Regions from separate parts of the Streptomyces sp. NPDC090022 genome, predicted to be linked through region 3. Evidence: predicted binding sites of a transcription regulator. Region 3 holds the regulator's gene; each other region holds the start of a gene.
What was found. Region 3 encodes HrcA, which represses chaperone genes, less so after heat shock. Its sites were predicted from a motif close to TTNGCACTCNGNNNNNCNGAGTGCNAA; they were not measured.

Region 1 (6,567 bases), on a different contig from region 3:
GCGCACGGTCGAGGAGATGGATACGCCAGACGGCTTCAAGGCCGAGCTCATCCGGGGGAAGATCATCGTGTCACCGTGGTCCATGCGGCGTTACTACCTGCCCATGACGGCGCTGCGCGAGCAGCTCCAGGCCCACGCCCCCGAGGGGCACGTCGCGGACATCGGTCCGTTCCTCTTCGAGTTCCCCGCAGCCGGGCGCGCCTACGGCCCCGATCTCTATGTGGTCGAGAAGGCCAACTTCGAAGGTGACGGGCGGCATCTGGACGGGGCCGCGCTCTCCCTGGTGGCCGAGTTCACGTCCATCTCCACCAGGGACGCGGACTGGACCGAGAAGCTCGACGTCTACGGCTCGCTCGTCCCTGTCCACCTGGTCGTCGACATGCAGGGCTCGGAGATCACCTGCTTCGCCGATCCTTCGCCGCACGGGTACCAGTCGCGCAAGACGGTGCCCTTCGGCAAGCCGCTCGGCGTGCCGGAGCCGTTCGGCTTCGACATCGACACCTCCGGCTTCTAGCGCCCGGCGAACGCGCCCGAGGGCGGCACCCCCCTGATGGGGAGTGCCGCCCTCGGTCGGAGAACAGCCGATCAGCGCGGGGCCGATCAGAAGTCCATGTCACCGCCCGGCATGCCGCCCGGAGCACCGGCCGCGGCCTTCTCCGGCTTGTCGGCGATGACGGCCTCGGTGGTGAGGAAGAGCGCGGCGATCGACGCGGCGTTCTGCAGCGCGGAGCGCGTGACCTTCGCCGGGTCGATGATGCCCTCGGCGATCATGTCCACGTACTCGCCGGTCGCGGCGTTCAGGCCCCAGCCCACGGTCAGGTTGCGGACCTTCTCCACGACGACGCCGCCCTCGAGACCACCGTTGACGGCGATCTGCTTGAGCGGGGCCTCCAGGGCGAGCTTCACGGCGTTGGCGCCGGTCGCCTCGTCACCCGAGAGCTCCAGCTTCTCGAAGACCGCGGAGGCCTGGAGCAGGGCCACGCCACCACCGGCGACGATGCCCTCCTCGACGGCCGCCTTCGCGTTGCGCACGGCGTCCTCGATGCGGTGCTTGCGCTCCTTGAGCTCGACCTCGGTCGCGGCACCGGCCTTGATGACGGCGACGCCACCGGCGAGCTTCGCCAGGCGCTCCTGGAGCTTCTCGCGGTCGTAGTCCGAGTCGGAGTTCTCGATCTCGGCGCGGATCTGGTTGACGCGGCCCTGAACCTGGTCGCTGTCACCGGCACCGTCGACGATCGTGGTCTCGTCCTTGGTGATGACGACCTTGCGAGCGCGGCCGAGCAGGTCCAGGCCCGCGTTCTCGAGCTTGAGGCCGACCTCCTCGGAGATGACCGTGCCACCGGTGAGGATGGCGATGTCGCCCAGCATGGCCTTGCGGCGGTCGCCGAAGCCCGGGGCCTTGACGGCGACGGACTTGAAGGTGCCGCGGATCTTGTTGACGACCAGGGTCGACAGGGCCTCGCCCTCGACGTCCTCGGCGATGATCAGCAGCGGCTTGCCGGACTGCATGACCTTCTCCAGCAGCGGAAGGAGGTCCTTCACGTTGCTGACCTTGGAGTTGACGATCAGGATGTACGGGTCGTCGAGCGACGCCTCCATACGCTCCATGTCGGTGGCGAAGTACGCCGAGATGTAGCCCTTGTCGAAGCGCATGCCCTCGGTGAGCTCCAGCTCCAGACCGAAGGTCTGGGACTCCTCGACGGTGATGACGCCTTCCTTGCCGACCTTGTCCATGGCCTCGGCGATGAGCTCGCCGATCTGGGTGTCGGCGGCGGAGATGGAGGCCGTGGAAGCGATCTGCTCCTTGGTCTCGACATCCTTCGCCTGCTCCAGCAGGGCGCCGGAGACGGCCTCGACGGCCTTCTCGATGCCGCGCTTCAGAGCCATCGGGTTGGCGCCGGCGGCCACGTTGCGCAGGCCCTCGCGGACGAGCGCCTGGGCCAGGACGGTCGCGGTGGTCGTACCGTCACCGGCGACGTCGTCCGTCTTCTTGGCGACTTCCTTGACCAGCTCGGCGCCGATCTTCTCGTACGGGTCCTCCAGCTCGATCTCCTTGGCGATGGACACACCATCGTTGGTGATCGTGGGGGCGCCCCACTTCTTCTCAAGGACGACGTTGCGGCCCTTGGGGCCAAGGGTGACCTTGACGGCGTCGGCGAGCTGGTTCATGCCGCGCTCGAGACCGCGCCGGGCCTCCTCGTCGAACGCGATGATCTTGGCCATGTGAAGTGGTCCTCCCGGACGGATGGGGTCTCCCCTGCTCGAACGCAGTTGAGAGCTTGGGGAAGGATTGCCTTCGGACCGTGTGGCGCCCGCGACGGACGGCCTGCCTGCCCCGCGGTTCCTTCCCGCCGGGCCTGCGGGCCTCACCGACCCGGTCCTCGTCTTTATCACTCTCCCCCGGAGAGTGCTAACGCCAATGATTAGCACTCGCCCCCCTCGAGTGCAAGCGGCTCCCGGGAAACGGACCCGGCCGCCCCGGCGGTGCCCGGGCATGCGAAGGGCCCGCACCCCCCTCCGGGATGCGGGCCCCTCGTACGTTGCCGGTGGTGGTCGATCGCGCCGGGACTAGCCGATGGCGAGCTTGACCATGTCCGCCTGCGGACCCTTCTGGCCCTGCGAGATCTCGAACTCGACCCGCTGACCCTCTTCAAGGGTGCGGTACCCGTCCATCTGGATCGCGCTGTAGTGGACGAACACATCCGCACCACCGTCGACCGCGATGAAGCCGTAGCCCTTCTCCGCGTTGAACCACTTGACGGTGCCCTGAGCCATGCCTAACTCCCCTATTACTGGCCCTTGCGCAGGACCGCACTTCGCGGTCCCGGGTCAGAACTTGCGCCGGAACGCCTCGACCGCGGCTGAATGTATCTGCACCAGTGCTGTCTGCAACAGGTCATTCCGACGAGAATTCTGGACACGCGGATACGCTGAAATCCAGTGAAAAGTTGGCATATTCCAGGGCAACTCGGACCCGGCATATCGCGCCAAAGCCCCATACCGCGCGCGCACATTGACCCAATGTCGACCATGCCGCGGCGCCGCCATATGCGGCGGGCAAGAACAGGGCGTGGGACTTCCCCAACTCTACCGCGCCCAAGCAAGCAGAATTGCCCCCTCCGCTTTTGCGGAAGGGGCAATTCAGATGCTTGCGCGTGTCAGCAGCCGCCGGCCACCGCGGGGATGATCGAAACGCCCGCGCCGTCCGGCGTCGCCGTCTGCAGACCGCCCTCGAAGCGCACGTCGTCGTCGTTGACGTAGACATTCACGAACCGGCGCAGTTTGCCCTGGTCGTCCAGGACGCGCGCGGCGATGCCCGGGTGGTTCTTCTCCAGGGACTCGATGACCTCGGCCAGGGTCGTGCCCTCGGCGGGGACCTCGGCCCGGCCGCCGGTGTACGTGCGCAGGATGGTGGGGATACGGACGTTGACGCTCATGGCGCTACCGCCTTTCCGTGGTGCAGGAGAGAGAGGAGAGGGGGATCAGGCCAGGCCGGCGGCGCGGAACGCGTCCAGGCTCGGGCGGATGGTGGCGGTCTGGCCGCTGTCGGCGGCGACCGCCTCCAGGGTCTTGAGGCCGTCACCGGTGTTCAGGATCACGGTGGTCAACGACGGGTCCAGGACACCGTTCTCGATGAGCTTCTTCGTCACGCCGACGGTCACTCCGCCGGCGGTCTCCGCGAAGATGCCCTCGGCCCGCGCGAGGATCTTGATGGCCTCGACCACCTGCTCGTCGGTGACGTCCTCGACGAAGCCGCCGGTGCGGCGCGCGATGTCCAGGACGTAGGGGCCGTCGGCCGGGTTGCCGATGGCCAGCGACTTGGCGATGGTGTTCGGCTTCTGCGGGCGGACCACGTCCTGGCCGGCCTTGAAGGCAGTGGACACCGGGGAGCAGCCCTCGGCCTGGGCGCCGAAGATCTTGTACGGCTTGTCCTCGACCAGGCCCAGCTTGATGAGCTCCTGCAGCCCCTTGTCGATCTTCGTCAGCTGCGAGCCGGACGCGATCGGGACGACGATCTGGTCGGGCAGCCGCCAGCCGAGCTGCTCGCAGATCTCGTACGCGAGGGTCTTGGAGCCCTCGCCGTAGTACGGCCGCAGGTTGACGTTGACGAAGCCCCAGCCCTCGCCCAGCGGGTCGCCGATGAGCTCGGAGCAGAAGCGGTTGACGTCGTCGTAGTTGCCCTCGATGCCGACCAGGTCACCGCCGTAGACCCCGGCCATGACGACCTTGCCCTGCTCCAGGTCGTGCGGGATGAACACGCAGGAGCGGAAACCGGCGCGGGCGGCGGCGGCGCCGACGGCGCCGGCCAGGTTGCCGGTGGAGGAGCAGGACAGGGTGGTGAAGCCGAAGGCGCGGGCGGCCTCGACGGCGATGGCCACGACACGGTCCTTGAAGGAGTGCGTCGGGTTGCCGGAGTCGTCCTTGACGTAGAGCTTGCCGGTGACGCCGAGCTCCTTGGCCAGGTTCTCGGCGTCGACGAGCTTGGTGAAGCCGGGGTTCAGGCTGGGCTTGCCGGCCACGTCGGCGGGGACGGGCAGCAGCGGCGCGTAACGCCAGATGTTGTTCGGGCCCGCCTCGATCGCGGCGCGCAGCGCCTCGGGGTCACCGGCCGGGAGCTCGTAGGCCACTTCCAGCGGACCGAAGCACTCGGCACAGGCGAAAATGGGGCCGAGCTCGAAACGGGTACCGCATTCGCGACAGGAGAGCGCGGTCGCGGGACCGAGGTCGACGGTGGTGGTGGTTCCGGCGGTCTGTGCAGCCATGACGGCGAGGCCCTTTCTCCTCATCTTCCTCGTGACGCACTTCGCCACGAGACGGATTTGGCACCTTCCCTAGCCGGGGACCTCGCTGCGTGTTGCGTACGCAGTCGCGAGAACCGACTGGAGGGTTGCCGGGGCTTCAACGGGCCGTTTCCCTCTGCCCCTCTGGATGAGCGGTATGGCACCGGGCGTCGCGCTCCTAGGCGCGGGTCCGGGCGTTTGTGCACGAGGGCCCCCGACGTGCGAGGGTCCTTCGCGTTGTTCAAGACTGTAACTGAAGGGTCGGGCCGTTGAGACAGCCGTCCGATCCGCGAGATGGATCACACCGGGGAGTGCTGAAGGTGCTGGAAGAGGTGGAGCGCTGGCTGGCCGACCGCTCCTGGGCCGCCGCCGACCGACCGCTCGACCAGCTGGTTTCCGCGAAACGGGCAGCCGGGACGACGGTCAGCGTGGTGCTGCCCGCGCTGGACGAGGAGGCCACGGTCGGGGCGATCGTGGAGACGATCCGGCGGGACCTCATCGAGGCACTGCCCTTCCCTCTGGTGGACGAGCTGGTGGTGGTCGACTCGGGCTCGAGCGACGGCACCGCGAAGGTGGCCGCCGCGGCCGGCGCCCGGGTGGTGCACCGCGACGCGATACTGCCGCGGATCCCGGCGCTGCCGGGCAAGGGCGAGGTGCTGTGGCGCTCGCTGCTGGTGACGAGCGGCGACATCGTCTGCTTCGTCGACGCCGACCTGCGCGACTTCTCGTCGGTGTTCGTGTCGGGGATCGTGGGCCCGCTGCTGACCGAGCCGGACGTGCAGTTCGTCAAGGCGATGTACGACCGCCCGCTCGGCGCGGGACCCGGCACGACCCCCGGCCGGGGCGAGCAGGGCGGCCGGGTGACCGAGCTGGTCGCGCGCCCGCTGCTGAACCTGCACTGGCCGCGGCTGGCCGGCTTCGTCCAGCCGCTGGGCGGCGAGTACGCCGTGCGCCGCTCCCTGCTGGAGCGGCTGCCCTTCCCCGTCGGCTACGGCGTGGAGCTGGGCCTGCTGGTCGACGCCCTGCACACGGTGGGCCTGGACGCCCTGGCCCAGGTGGACGTGGGCGTACGGCTGCACCGGCACCAGGACGGCCTGGCGCTGGGCCGGATGGCGGCCGCGATCTACCGCACGGCGCAGCTGCGGCTCTCGCCCGGGCACTCCCCCGGCCAGCGCCGGGGGTACCCCGCCGTACGGCCGGAGCTGACGCAGTTCGAGCGCGGACCGGAGGGCTTCGTACCGCACACGTACCCGGTGGACACGCAGGAGCGGCCGCCGATGCTCGACATCGAGGAGTACGCGCCGCACCGCGTGGCGTGAGCGCGGGCGACGTCGCGGACCCCCCTGACCCCCGTGACCCCCCTGACCCCGCGGCCGACCGGCCGGGAGTGGCGTTGGTCTCGCCGCGGCGCGGGCTGCGGTACGGACGTTTGAGCGGGAGCGGCCCCGGCTAGGTTGGCCGCATGGCTTCCCAGGTACTCGTCGCCGCCAACCGCGGCCCGCTCACGTACGCCCTCGCCCCCGACGGCACCCTCGACGCCCGGCGCGGCGGCGGCGGTCTCGTCTCCGGTCTCTCCGCCGCCCTCGCGGAGCAGCCGGAGGCGCTGTGGATCTGCGCGGCCCTCTCCGACGCCGACCGCGAGGCGGTCCGCCGGGGCGTTTCCGAACCAGGCGTCCGGATGCTGGACATCGATCCCGCCGTCTACCACGACGCGTACAACGGCATCGCGAACTCGGTGCTGTGGTTCACCCACCACGGCCTGTTCGACATCCCGCGCGAGCCGGTC
Region 2 (6,567 bases), on a different contig from region 3:
CTTCTTGATCTTGTCCTTGCCGGAGAAGCCGGGGACGCCCTTCAGCTCCACGAAGTCGTCGCGCGGCACCGAGAACGCCCGCGCCTTGCCGCCGTCGCCGGGTACGTGGAGCAGGATCAGCGTGTTGGTGTTGTAGCCGCCGATGTCGGAGCTGCCGGCGTGCAGCTTGTCCAGGACCTCCTCGGGCAGCGGCTCGCCGTTCTGGTCGCGGCGGCTGTCCAGCCCCATCAGCAGGATGTTGAGGTCGCCGTGCCGCGACTTCTCGCCGCCGCGCAGCGCCTTGGAGCTGCCGATGCTGGAGGCCAGGTCGTCGTACACGTACCAGGCGGTGCCGCCCACGAGTACGGTCAGCACACAACCCGTGGCCAGCAGCGTGCGGCCGAGCCGCTGCCGCCTGGTCGGCGGTGCGGACCGCCGCCCGGACCGGGGCCGGCGCCGGTTGCTCGTCGTCTTCCTCCGGTGCGCGCTCATGGCAGTCGATGCTGGGCCGCGGCCGCTGAGGGAAACCTGAAGATCCTGAAGGCCCCTTCAGGATTCTCAGGGGGATGCCTTTCCGCCGTCCTGCGCCACCGGCAGGTGCAGGACGAAGCGGGCGCCGCCGCCCTCGGCCGCCCCCGCCGCCTGCGCCGTCACCTCGCCCCCGTGCGCCCGCGCGATCTCGCGGGCGATCGCCAGGCCCAGCCCGGTGCCGCCGCTCGCGCGGCCGCGGTCGGCGTCCAGCCGTACGAACCGCTCGAAGACCCGGTCGCGGTCGGCTGCCGGGATCCCGGGGCCGTCGTCCGTGACCACGAGCACCGCCCGCCCCGGCTGCGCGTACGCCCGGACGGCGACCTCGGTACGGGCGTGCCGCAGGGCGTTGTCGACCAGGTTCGCCAGCGCCCGCTCCAGCCCGGCCGGATCCCCGGCGGCCGGGACCGGCGCGGGCGCCGCCACGCGCAGCCGCACCCGCGGCGCCCGCCGCCGCGCCGCGTCCTCGGCGGCCAGCAGCGCGAGGTCGACCGGCTCGGCGCGCGGCGGCGCCGGCCGGCCGTCGAGGCGGGCCAGGAGCAGCAGGTCGGCCGCGATCCGCTGGAGCCGCTCGGTGTCGGCGAGCGCGGCCGCGACCGAGGCGCGGTCGGGGCGGTCCAGGGCCACCTCCAGCCGGGAGCGGACGGTGGCCAGCGGGTTGCGCAGCTCGTGCGAGGCGTCCGCGGTGAACCGGCGCTGGCGGGCGTCGGCGGCCTCCAGCCGGTCGAGGGTCGCGTTGACGGTCCGGGCGAGCCGGGCGATCTCGTCGGCGCCGCCCGGGTCGGGAACCCGCCGGTCCAGCGCGCTGGCGGTGACCGCCGCCAGCGCGGTACGGATCGCGGTGACCGGGCGCAGCGCCTGCCCGGTCACCCACCACGCCAGTACCGCCGCGAAGGCGATCAGCGGGGGCGCGCCGGCGAGCAGGCCGACCGCGACGGCACGGGTGGCGTCGTCGACGTCACCGAGCACCGTCATGGCGTACACGGTGTGCGGATCGTGGGCCTGCGGCGGGCCCGGCGCCGCCACGGCCACCACCAGGCGCCGCTCGCCGCCGGGGCGGGCCGGCGGCAGCACGGCCGAGCGCGCGTCGCCGCCCGCCGGCTCCGGCAGCGCCGACCCGCCCGACCCGTCCCCGTACCTGTCGCCGCTCCCGCTCCCGTTCCCGCTCCCGTCTTCGTTCACGGCCCCGCTCGTCGCCACCGTCCTGCCCCGCGCGTCGCGTACGAGGACCAGGTCGACCCCGCCCTCCGGCGCGGGCAGCCGGCCGTCCGGCGGCAGGGTGCGCCCGTCGATCTGCGCGGCGACCTTGCGGGCGGCGAGTTCGGTTCGGCCGCCCGTGTTCTCCAGCAGGTTGGCGCGCAGCAGGGTGTGCAGCCAGAGCCCCCCGGCGGCCAGGACGGCCGTCATGGCGAGGGCGCCGGCGACCGCCGCCCGCGCGCGCAGGGTGCTCGCCACCGCCGTCACCCGCCGTCCGGGGCCAGCCGGTAGCCGGCGCCGTGCACGGTGACGATGGACCGGCGGCCGAAGGGGGTGTCGATCTTCCTGCGCAGCGAGGAGACGTAGACCTCGACGATGTTGGGGTCGATGGCGTCGGGGGAGTCCCACACCTCGTCGAGGATGTCCCGCTTGGCGACCGCCCGGCCCGGCTGCTCCATCAGGCAGGCGAGCACGCCCACCTCGCGGGCGGTGAGCTCGATGTCCCGCTCGCCGCGGCGGCAGCGCCGGGCGCCGGGGTCCAGGGTGAGGTCGCCGGCCTGGAGCGTGCTCGGCCGGGCGGCGGTGCCGGCGCGGCGGGCGAGCGCGCGCAGCCGGGCGCCGAGCACCACGAAGGAGAAAGGTTTCGTCAGGTAGTCGTCGGCGCCGGAGTCCAGGCCGTCGGCCTCGTCGTGCTCGCCGTCCTTGGCGGTGAGCATCAGGACCGGGGTGGGGTCTCCGTGGGCGCGCATCCGGCGGCAGATCTCGTGCCCCCCGGGGCCGGGGAGCATCACGTCCAGCAGGACGGCGTCGTAGGGGCCGCCGCTGAGCGCGAGCTCCAGGCCGCGGTGGCCGTCGTACGCGGTCTCGACCCAGTGGCCCTGCGCCGACAGGCCCCGCCGGAGGGACTCGGCGAGGCCTTCTTCGTCTTCGACCACGAGGATGCGCACCGCTCAACTGTCACATACCCGCCGCAATCACCCATTGGCCCGCTGTCGCGGGCCCTCACCCGCCGCTGCGTGAGCTGTCCATGATCGGGAACTTATCGGCGTCCAACACCCCGCCCGGCAGCATGCTTCAGACGCGACCGGGCGTGAATTGGCACTCCGCTTGACCGAGTGCTAATCACCGGAATAGTCTCGGGCCTGGCACTCGCCGCTGGTGAGTGCCAACACAGCGACGGGCAGGTCCGGCACCCGCGACGACGGATCGACCTGGTCGCCACACTCAGACAGTTAACCCCGTGAGATCTCCGAAGGGGGAGGTCGGATCGTGACGACCGCCAGCTCCAAGGTTGCCATCAAGCCGCTCGAGGACCGCATCGTGGTCCAGCCGCTCGACGCCGAGCAGACCACGGCTTCCGGCCTGGTCATCCCGGACACCGCGAAGGAGAAGCCCCAGGAGGGCGTCGTCCTCGCCGTGGGCCCGGGTCGCTTCGAGGACGGCCAGCGTCTCCCGCTGGACGTCCAGGTCGGCGACATCGTGCTGTACAGCAAGTACGGCGGCACCGAGGTGAAGTACAGCGGCGAGGAGTACCTCGTCCTCTCGGCTCGCGACGTGCTCGCGATCGTCGAGAAGTAATCACCTCTGAAGTTTTGCTTTTGAGCTGCGCCCCTGGTCACCCCGCTGATTGCCGGGCGGCGAGGGGCGCGGTTCGTTGAACCCGAGTTTCCGAGAGGGCTGAACCGCTCCCATGGCGAAGATCCTGAAGTTCGACGAGGACGCCCGTCGCGCCCTCGAGCGCGGCGTCAACAAGCTTGCCGACACGGTCAAGGTGACGATCGGCCCCAAGGGCCGCAACGTCGTCATCGACAAGAAGTTCGGTGCGCCCACCATCACCAACGACGGTGTCACGATCGCCCGTGAGGTCGAGATCGACGACCCGTACGAGAACCTGGGCGCCCAGCTCGTGAAGGAGGTGGCGACCAAGACCAACGACATCGCGGGTGACGGCACCACCACCGCCACCGTGCTGGCCCAGGCGCTGGTCCGCGAGGGCCTGCGCAACGTCGCCGCCGGCGCCTCCCCGGCCTCCCTGAAGAAGGGCATCGACGCCGCGGTCAAGGCCGTGTCCGACGAGCTCCTCGCGACGGCCCGCCCGATCGAGGACAAGTCCGACATCGCCGCCGTGGCCGCGCTCTCCGCGCAGGACCAGCAGGTCGGCGAGCTCATCGCCGAGGCGATGGACAAGGTCGGCAAGGACGGTGTCATCACCGTCGAGGAGTCCAACGCCTTCGGCCTGGAGCTGGAGTTCACCGAGGGCATGGCCTTCGACAAGGGCTACCTCTCCCCGTACATGGTCTCCGACCAGGAGCGTATGGAGGCCGTCCTCGACGACCCGTACATCCTGATCAACCAGGGCAAGATCTCCTCCATCCAGGACCTCCTGCCGCTGCTGGAGAAGGTCATTCAGGCGGGTGGCTCCAAGCCGCTGCTGATCATCGCCGAGGACGTCGAGGGCGAGGCGCTCTCCACCCTCGTCGTCAACAAGATCCGCGGCACCTTCAACGCGGTCGCCGTCAAGGCCCCGGGCTTCGGTGACCGTCGCAAGGCGATGCTCCAGGACATGGCCACCCTCACCGGTGCCACCGTCATCTCCGAGGAGGTCGGCCTCAAGCTCGACCAGGCCGGTCTGGACGTGCTGGGCACCGCCCGCCGCGTGACCGTCTCCAAGGACGACACCACGATCGTGGACGGCGCCGGCTCCTCCGAGGACGTCCTCGGCCGCGTCAACCAGATCAAGGCCGAGATCGAGGCCACGGACTCCGACTGGGACCGCGAGAAGCTCCAGGAGCGCCTCGCGAAGCTCGCCGGCGGCGTGTGCGTGATCAAGGTCGGCGCCGCCACCGAGGTGGAGCTGAAGGAGAAGAAGCACCGTCTGGAGGACGCCATCTCCGCGACCCGCGCCGCGGTCGAGGAGGGCATCGTCTCCGGTGGTGGCTCCGCTCTGGTCCACGCCGCCAAGGTGCTCGAGGGCAACCTCGGCAAGGAGGGCGACGAGGCCACCGGTGTCGCGGTCGTCCGCCGCGCCGTCGTCGAGCCGCTGCGCTGGATCGCCGAGAACGCCGGCCTCGAGGGCTACGTCATCACCTCGAAGGTCGCCGAGCTCGACAAGGGCCAGGGCTTCAACGCCGCCACCGGCGAGTACGGCGACCTGGTCAAGGCCGGCGTCATCGACCCGGTGAAGGTCACCCGCTCCGCCCTGGAGAACGCCGCCTCCATCGCCTCCCTGCTGCTCACGACCGAGACCCTGGTCGTCGAGAAGCCGGCCGAGGAGGAGGCCGACGCCCACGGTCACGGCCACGGTCACAGCCACTGACCCGTAGCGCCACGGATCGCCCACGGCGTTCGGAAGGCCCCGTTCCGCAGCTGCGGAACGGGGCCTTCCCGTGTCGTACGGGCCGGATCACGACTCGTACGGCGAGCCGGAGATGCCCATCTGGCGTTGCAGCTCACCGATGTTGTAGTGCCACCAGCCCTCGGTGATCTCACCGTTCTCGCAGCGGAACGTGGTGGTGCCCGACATCTCGTACGTCTTGCCGGTCGGGGCCGCCCCCATGAACTGGCCCGTGTGCTTGCCGTGCCACTTCCACACCGTGGTGACGAAGTCGCCCTCGGCGATCTGCGCCATCGGCTCGAAGGTCATGTCGAAGCCGCCGCGCCAGCCCTCGACGTCGGAGCGCAGGCTCTCCCGCCCGATGACGGTGGACTCCACCTTGCTGGCGTCGTGGTCGATGTAGTTCGTCGCGACGCACTCCTCGAGGGCGGCCATGTTGCCGTTCATGATGACGTCCTCGAACATCCGGTTCACCAGGTGCTTGTTGAGCTGCTCGTCCCGGACCACGTCCAGGTTGGTGAACTTCGGCATCCCGTCGCAGAGGGCCATCATCTCCTGGAACATCTTGTCCGTCTCCGGGAGACCGGAGTTGCGCATGGCGTCTTCGTACGACGGGAACTCGACGACGTCGACGTAGTGGTCCGCGTCGTCGCGGTCCTTTCCGATCAGGCTGTGGACGACGGTCCTGCGGCCCTGGCTCTGGGCGACGTACCGGTCCATGAGGTCGGACAGGTCGTCGTACCGGCGAGTCTTGTAATCGATTATCTGTACGAATGTCATGGTGGTCCTCCCGGATGGATGGGACGTGCCCAGTTTATTCCGGAATGTCCGCTACTGGGGGCCGTACTTCCGCCCCGTGCGGGACGACACCCCGCCCAACAGGCCGCGCGGCGTCAGCTTCACGACGCCCATCAGCGCCTTGTACCGCGGGTCCGGGATCGAGACCGTCCGGCCCCGCCCGAGGTCGGCGAGGGCTGCGGCGACCAGCTTGTCGGCGTCCAGCCACATCCAGTTGGGGATGTTGTCGGTGCCCATGCCGGCCCGCTCGTGGAACTCCGTCCGCACGAAGCCGGGGCACAGCGCCATCAGCCGTACGCCCGAGTCCGCCAGGTCCTTCGCCGCGCCCTGCGTGAACTGCACGACCCACGCCTTGCTCGCCCCGTACGTCCCGCGCGGCAGGAACGCGGCCACCGACGCCACGTTGATCACGCCGCCCCGGCCGCGCGAGCGCATGGACTCCGTGGCCGCCGAGGTCAGCCGCAGCACGGCCTCGATGTGCACCTTGAGCATGGTCAGCTCGTCGGCCATCGGGACGTCAAGGTAGCGGCCCTTGTTGCCAAAGCCCGCGTTGTTGACCAGCAGGTCCACCGGGTGCGTACGGTCGCTCAGGCGCGCCTCGACGGCACCGATGCCCTCGTCGGTCGACAGGTCCGCGGTCAGTACCTCGGCCTCGATGCCGTGCCGGTCGTGGAGCTCGGTGGCCTGCTCGGCCAGCCGCTCGGCGTCGCGGGCCACCAGCACCAGGTTGT
Region 3 (6,567 bases):
TCCACGTACAGGTCGCCGGCCGGGCCGCCGCCGGGGCCGACCTCGCCCTCGCCCGCGAGCTGGATCCGGGTGCCGTTCTCGACGCCGGCCGGGATCTTGACGGTGAGGTTGCGGCGGGAGCGGACCCGGCCGTCGCCCGCGCACTCGTGGCACGGGGTCGGGACCACGGTGCCGAAGCCCTGGCACTGCGGGCAGGGGCGCGAGGTCATGACCTGGCCCAGGAAGGACCGGGTCACCTGCGACACCTCACCGCGGCCGCGGCACATGTCACACGTCTGCGCCGAGGTGCCGGGGGCGGCGCCCTCGCCGGAGCAGGTCGTGCACACGGTGGCCGTGTCGACCTGGATCTCCTTGGTGGTGCCGAACGCGGCCTCGTCCAGCTCCAGGTCGAGCCGGATCATCGCGTCCTGGCCGCGCCGGGTGCGCGAGCGCGGGCCGCGCTGGGACGCCGTACCGAAGAACGCGTCCATGATGTCCGAGAAGTTGCCGAAGCCGCCGGCCCCGAAACCGCCCGCGCCGCCACCGCCCGACGAGGACAGCGGGTCGCCGCCGAGGTCGTAGACCTGCTTCTTCTGCGGGTCCGACAGCACCTCGTACGCGGCGTTGATCTCCTTGAAACGCTCCTGCGTCTTGGGATCGGGGTTGACGTCCGGGTGCAGCTCGCGAGCGAGCCGCCGGAAGGCCTTCTTGATCTCGTCCTGCGATGCGTCGCGGCGCACGCCGAGAACGGCGTAGTAGTCCGTGGCCACTTACGACTCCGCCAGGATCTGTCCGACGTAACGTGCCACTGCGCGTACCGCTCCCATCGTTCCGGGGTAGTCCATGCGGGTCGGTCCGACCACGCCGAGTTTGGCGACTGCTTCGCCGCCCGAACCGTAGCCGACCGAGACGACGGACGTGGAGTTCAGTCCCTCGTACGCGTTCTCGTGGCCGATGCGTACGGTCATCCCCGACTCGTTGGCCTCGCCGAGCAGCTTGAGGAGCACGACCTGCTCCTCGAGCGCCTCCAGCACGGGCCGGATGGTCAGGGGGAAATCGTGTCCGAAACGGGTGAGATTGGCGGTGCCGCCGATCATCAGCCGTTCCTCGGTCTCCTCCACCAGCGTCTCCAGCAACGTCGCGAGCACGGTCGACACCGTGCCGCGGTCATCGCTCTCGAACGCCTCGGGGAGGTCCTGCACCAACTGCGGCACGTCCGCGAACCGGCGGCCGACGACGCGGCTGTTGAGCCGGGCCCGCAGATCGGCCAGCGACTGCTCGCCGAACGGCGCCGCGCAGTCCACCATGCGCTGCTCGACCCGGCCGGTGTCCGTGATCAGGACGAGCATCAGACGGGCCGGCGCGAGCGCCAGCAGCTCGACGTGGCGCACGGTGGAGCGGGTCAGCGACGGGTACTGCACGATCGCGACCTGGCGGGTCAGCTGCGCCAGCAGCCGTACGGTGCGGCCGACGACGTCGTCGAGGTCGACCGCCCCGTCCAGGAAGTTGTGGATGGCCCGGCGCTCGGGCGTCGACAGCGGCTTGACGCCCGCCAGCCGGTCGACGAAGAGCCGGTAGCCCTTGTCCGTGGGGATCCGGCCGGCGCTGGTGTGCGGCTGGGCGATGTAGCCCTCGTCCTCCAGCACGGCCATGTCGTTGCGCACGGTGGCGGGCGAGACGCCGAGCTTGTGCCGCTCGGTGAGCGCCTTGGAGCCGACGGGCTCCTCCGTCCCGACGTAGTCCTGGACGATGGCGCGCAGCACTTCGAGTCTGCGTTCGCTGAGCATCGCGCGCACCTCCAGCTCGTTCGGTTCGGTTTCGGCCTGCGTCTGGCACTCGGTGCAGGTGAGTGCCAGAGATCCCCCGGTCAGTGTACGGCGGGCAGGCATACACCTAGCAAGGGCCGCCGCCCATCGCGCCGGTCACGGTAGCGTCGCGGTATGGACGTCGCTTGGGAAGAGGCCGGCTGGGAGCGGATCACCGCGCGGACCGGCCGGCGCCGCCTTCCGGTGTGGGATTGCACGGTGGGACTGGTGGTCGGGGACGAATCGGTCCTGCTGATCGACCCGGGTTCGTCGGTGCGCGAGGGGGCCGTGCTGCGGGCCCAGGCGGAACGGATCACCGGTCGGCGCGTGACCCATATCGCATTTACGCACGGCCATTTCGACCATGTGCTGGGCGGGGCGGCGTTCTCGGGGGCGGAGGTCTTCGGGGCGGTGGGGCTGGACACGCTGCTGCGGCGGGAGCGGGAGGCGCTGCGCGCGGACGCGGTCCGGCACGGCCTGCCGGAGGAGGACGCCACGGAGTCGGCCGACCTGCTGGTCCTGCCCCGCCACTCGGTGTCGGGCGAGTGGACGCTCGACCTGGGCGGCGTACAGGCGCTGCTGGCCAATGTCGGCCCCGGGCACACGCGCCACGACCTGGCGGTGTTCGTGCCCGACACGTCGGAAGTGGTCTTCTGCGGGGACCTGGTGGAGGAGTCGGGCGAACCGATGGCGGGCCCGGACGCGGTGCCGGCGCAGTGGCCGGCGGCCCTGGACCGGCTGCTGGCCCTGGGCGGCGAGGACGCGTTGTACGTGCCCGGTCACGGAGCGGTGGTCTCCGCGGACTTCGTGCGTGCGCAACGCGACACACTGGCCGCGCGTTTCGGCGTGTCACCTTCCTAGGGCGGCGGTTGTCCCTACTGTCGGGCGGATGCGCGAGTACTCACCGGACCTGACCCCGTCGTGGAAGCGTCCCCGGGCGGTGCCCGAGGTGCCGGCCGACCCCGATGTCGTGGTGGAGGAGGCCGGTACGGGCTTCTGCGGGGCGGTGGTGGCCTGCGAGGCCGGCACGGTGACCCTGGAGGACCGCTTCGGCAAGCGCCGGGTCTTCCCGCTGGAGCCGCGGGGCTTCCTGCTGGACGGCGCGGTGGTGACGCTGGTCCGCCCCGCTCCCAGGCCGGCGGGCCCGGCCCGGACGGCCTCCGGCTCGGTGGCGGTGCCCGGGGCGCGGGCGCGCGTGGCCCGGGCGGGCCGGATCTACGTGGAGGGCCGCCACGACGCGGAGCTGGTGGAGAAGGTCTGGGGCGACGACCTGCGCATCGAGGGCGTGGTGGTGGAGTACCTGTCCGGGGTGGACGACCTCCCGGCGATCGTCGCGGACTTCCGCCCGGGCCCGGACGCCCGCCTGGGCATCCTGGTCGACCACCTGGTCCCGGGTTCGAAGGAGTCCCGCCTGGCGGCGTCGGTCGCGGGCCCGGACGTCCTGGTGGTGGGCCACCCGTACGTGGACATCTGGCAGGCGGTGAAACCGTCGTCCCTGGGCCTGGGGTCCTGGCCGGTGATCCCCCCGGGCCAGGACTGGAAGACGGGCATCTGCCGGGCCCTGGGCTGGCCGGAGAACACGGGGGCCGCGTGGCAGCGGATCCTGTCCCACGTGACGTCCTACAAGGACCTGGAACCCACCCTCCTGGGCCCGGTGGAACACCTGATCGACCACGTGACGGCGTGATGAGAAGCCCGCGCGGCGTTTGACCGCACCTACGGGGGTCCGGGGGCTTGCCCCCGGTTACGGAAGGGGCGGGGTCGGGAAAGGCCCCGCGGCCCCGCGGCCCGGTGACCCCGCCGGCCCCAGCGGCCCCGCGGCCCAGCGACCCCGCGCCCCCGTCAGTCGACCAGGTCCCGCACGACCGCGTCCGCCAGCAACCGCCCCCGCAGGGTCAGCACGGCCCGCCCCTCGGCGTACGGCGCCGCCTCCAGCAGCCCGTCCGCCAGCGCCCGCCGGGACGCCGCGAGCCCCGCAGGCGCGAGCAGCGCCAGCGGCACCCCCTCCACCAGCCGCAGCTCCAGCAGGATCCGCTCCACCCGCCGGTCCTCGTCCGAGAGCCGCTCCCGCCCCGCCCCCGGCGAGCGCCCGCCGGCCAGCGCCGCGGCGTACGCACCGGGGTGCTTCACGTTCCACCACCGCACGCCGCCGACATGGCTGTGCGCGCCCGGTCCCGCCCCCCACCAGTCGGCGCCGCGCCAGTACAGCTCGTTGTGCAGGCAGCGGCCCGCCCCGGACGTCGCCCAGTTCGACACCTCGTACCACTGGTACCCGGCGTCCGCCAGCACGGAGTCCGCGATCAGGTAGCGGTCGGCGTGCACGTCGTCGTCCGTCATGGGGACCTCGCCCCGGCGGATCCGCCGTGCCAGCTGCGTGCCCTCCTCCACGATCAGCGCGTACGCCGACACGTGGTCGGGGCCCGCGCCGATCGCCGCGTCGAGCGAGGCGCGCCAGTCGTCGTCGGACTCTCCCGGCGTGCCGTAGATCAGGTCGAGGTTGACGTGCTCGAAGCCCGCCGCCCGCGCCTCCCCCACGCACGCCTCCGGGCGGCCGGGGGTGTGGGTGCGGTCGAGCACCTTCAGCACGTGCTGCCGGGCGCTCTGCATGCCGAACGAGATCCGGTTGAAGCCGCCGGCCCGCAGCTCCTCCAGGTACGCCGGACCGACCGACTCCGGATTCGCCTCGGTGGTGATCTCCGCGTCCTCGGCCAGCCCGAATTCCGCGCGCAGCGCGGCGAGCATCCGCACCAGGTCGGCGGCGGGCAGCAGGGTGGGCGTGCCGCCGCCGACGAAGACGGTGCGTACCGGCCGGGGGTCGTCGCCCAGGACCTTGCGGGCGAGGCGGATCTCGTCGATCAGGGTGTCGGCGTAGTTCTCGCGGGAGGCGAGCACGCCACCGGTGCCCCGCAGCTCGGTGGCCGTGTAGGTGTTGAAGTCGCAGTACCCGCAGCGCGTCGCGCAGTAGGGAACGTGCAGGTAGAAGCCGAGCGGACGGCTCCCCGCGCCCACGAGGGCGGACGACGGCAGAAAGCCGTCCTCGGGCATGGGTTCACCGTCGGGCAGTGCGGAAGGCATGCGCCCATTGTCCCGCACCGCCCGACCGTGGTGGACGCGTCGAACGTCACGCCTCGCGGGTGCCCTCGTACATCTCCTCGATCAGGGCCTTGAACTCGCGCTCGACGACGGGCCGCTTCAGCTTCAGGCTGGGGGTGAGGTCACCGTGCTCGACGTCGAGGTCGCGCGGGAGCAGTCGGAACTTCTTGATCGTCTGCCAGCGCTGGAGTCCCTCGTTGAGGGTCTGGACGTAGGTCTCGATCAGGCGGGTGGTCTCGGGGGCGGCCACGACCTGGGCGTACGTCCTGCCCTCCAGGCCGTGCTCGGCGGCCCAGCCCAGGATCGCGGGGCCGTCGAGGGCGATCAGCGCGGAGCAGAAGTTCCGGTCGGCGCCGTGCACGACGATGTTGGAGACGTACGGGCAGATCGCCTTGAACTGGCCCTCGATCTCGGCCGGGGCGACGTACTTGCCGCCGGACGTCTTGATCAGGTCCTTCTTGCGGTCGGTGATGCGCAGGTAGCCGTCGGGCGAGAGCTCGCCGATGTCGCCGGTGTGCAGCCAGCCGTCGGCCTCCAGGACCTCGGCGGTCTTCTCGGGGAGGTTGTGGTAGCCCTGCATGATGCCGGGGCCGCGCAGCAGGATCTCGCCGTCGTCGGCGATGCGGACCTCGGTGCCGGGGAGCGGCTTGCCGACGGTGCCGGTGCGGTAGGCCTCGCCGGGGTTGACGAAGGAGGCGGCGCTGGACTCCGTCAGGCCGTAGCCCTCCAGGATGTGGATGCCGGCGCCGGCGAAGAAGTAGCCGATCTCGGGGGCCAGCGCGGCGGAGCCGGAGACGGCGGCGCGCAGCCGGCCGCCGAAGGCCTCGCGGAGCTTGGAGTAGACGAGCGCGTCGGCGATCTTGTGCTTGGTGGACAGGCCGAAGGGCGCGGTGGCGTTGCCGGTGCGGCGGAAGTTGTCCTGGGTGACCTTGGCGTACTCGCGGGCCACGCCGACAGCCCACTGGAAGATCTTGTACTTGGCGCCGCCGCCGGCACGGGCCTTGGCCGCGACCCCGTTGTAGACCTTCTCGAAGATGCGCGGGACGGCCGCCATGTACGTCGGCTGCACGACCGGCAGGTTCTCGATGATCTTGTCGATGCGGCCGTCGACGGCGGTGACGTGACCGACCTCGATCTGGCCGGACGTGAGCACCTTGCCGAAGACGTGGGCCAGCGGCAGCCACAGGTACTGGACGTCGTCCTTGGTGATCAGACCGGTGGCGACGGTGGCCTTGGCCATGTACGACCAGTTGTCGTGCGGCAGGCGGACACCCTTGGGGCGGCCGGTGGTGCCGGAGGTGTAGATCAGGGTGGCGAGCTGGTCGGCGGTGATGGCCGCGACGCGGTCCTTGACCGCGGCGGGGTGCTTGGCGAGGTGTTCCTTGCCCAGCGCCTCCAGGTCGGCGAGGGAGAGCACCCAGCCCTCCGGGTCACCGTCCTGCGCGACCGCGTCCGCGGCGTCGATGACCACGACGTGGCGCAGCTCGGGCAGCGCGCCGCGGTGCTCGCGTGCCTTGGCGAGCTGGGCGGCGTCCTCGGCGATCAGGACGCGCGCCTCGGAGTCGGACAGGATGTACGCCGACTCCTCGGCGTTGGTGCTCGGGTAGATGGTGGTGACCGCGGCGCCCGCGCACATCACGCCCAGGTCGCAGAGGATCCACTCGACCCGGGTCCCGGAGGAGAGCGCGAC

Region 1: a site for HrcA is predicted at 2,388-2,414, ahead of groL (chaperonin GroEL). Genes of this name have one in related genera too.
Region 2: a site for HrcA is predicted at 2,800-2,826, ahead of groES (co-chaperone GroES). Genes of this name have one in related genera too.

Annotation. Positions count from the first base shown of each region.
Region 1 covers NZ_JBIVFN010000017.1:51,151-57,717, forward strand. The annotation lists gene ACIPXB_RS25850 (Uma2 family endonuclease) at 1-514, shown strand, start outside; gene groL (chaperonin GroEL) at 601-2,223, opposite strand; gene ACIPXB_RS25860 (cold-shock protein) at 2,569-2,775, opposite strand; gene ACIPXB_RS25865 (MoaD/ThiS family protein) at 3,159-3,437, opposite strand; gene thrC (threonine synthase) at 3,483-4,787, opposite strand; SAM riboswitch class I at 4,781-4,936, opposite strand; gene ACIPXB_RS25875 (glucosyl-3-phosphoglycerate synthase) at 5,102-6,100, shown strand; gene ACIPXB_RS25880 (trehalose-6-phosphate synthase) at 6,244-6,567, shown strand, end outside.
Region 2 covers NZ_JBIVFN010000012.1:171,903-178,469, forward strand. The annotation lists gene ACIPXB_RS22140 (LCP family protein) at 1-471, opposite strand, end outside; gene ACIPXB_RS22145 (sensor histidine kinase) at 538-1,962, opposite strand; gene ACIPXB_RS22150 (response regulator transcription factor) at 1,968-2,651, opposite strand; gene groES (co-chaperone GroES) at 2,974-3,282, shown strand; gene groL (chaperonin GroEL) at 3,395-5,020, shown strand; gene ACIPXB_RS22165 (ester cyclase) at 5,108-5,818, opposite strand; gene ACIPXB_RS22170 (SDR family NAD(P)-dependent oxidoreductase) at 5,870-6,567, opposite strand, start outside.
Region 3 covers NZ_JBIVFN010000005.1:153,101-159,667, reverse strand. The annotation lists gene dnaJ (molecular chaperone DnaJ) at 1-749, opposite strand, end outside; gene hrcA (heat-inducible transcriptional repressor HrcA) at 750-1,766, opposite strand; gene ACIPXB_RS13680 (MBL fold metallo-hydrolase) at 1,920-2,645, shown strand; gene ACIPXB_RS13675 (DUF3097 domain-containing protein) at 2,674-3,471, shown strand; gene hemW (radical SAM family heme chaperone HemW) at 3,627-4,859, opposite strand; gene ACIPXB_RS13665 (AMP-dependent synthetase/ligase) at 4,906-6,567, opposite strand, start outside.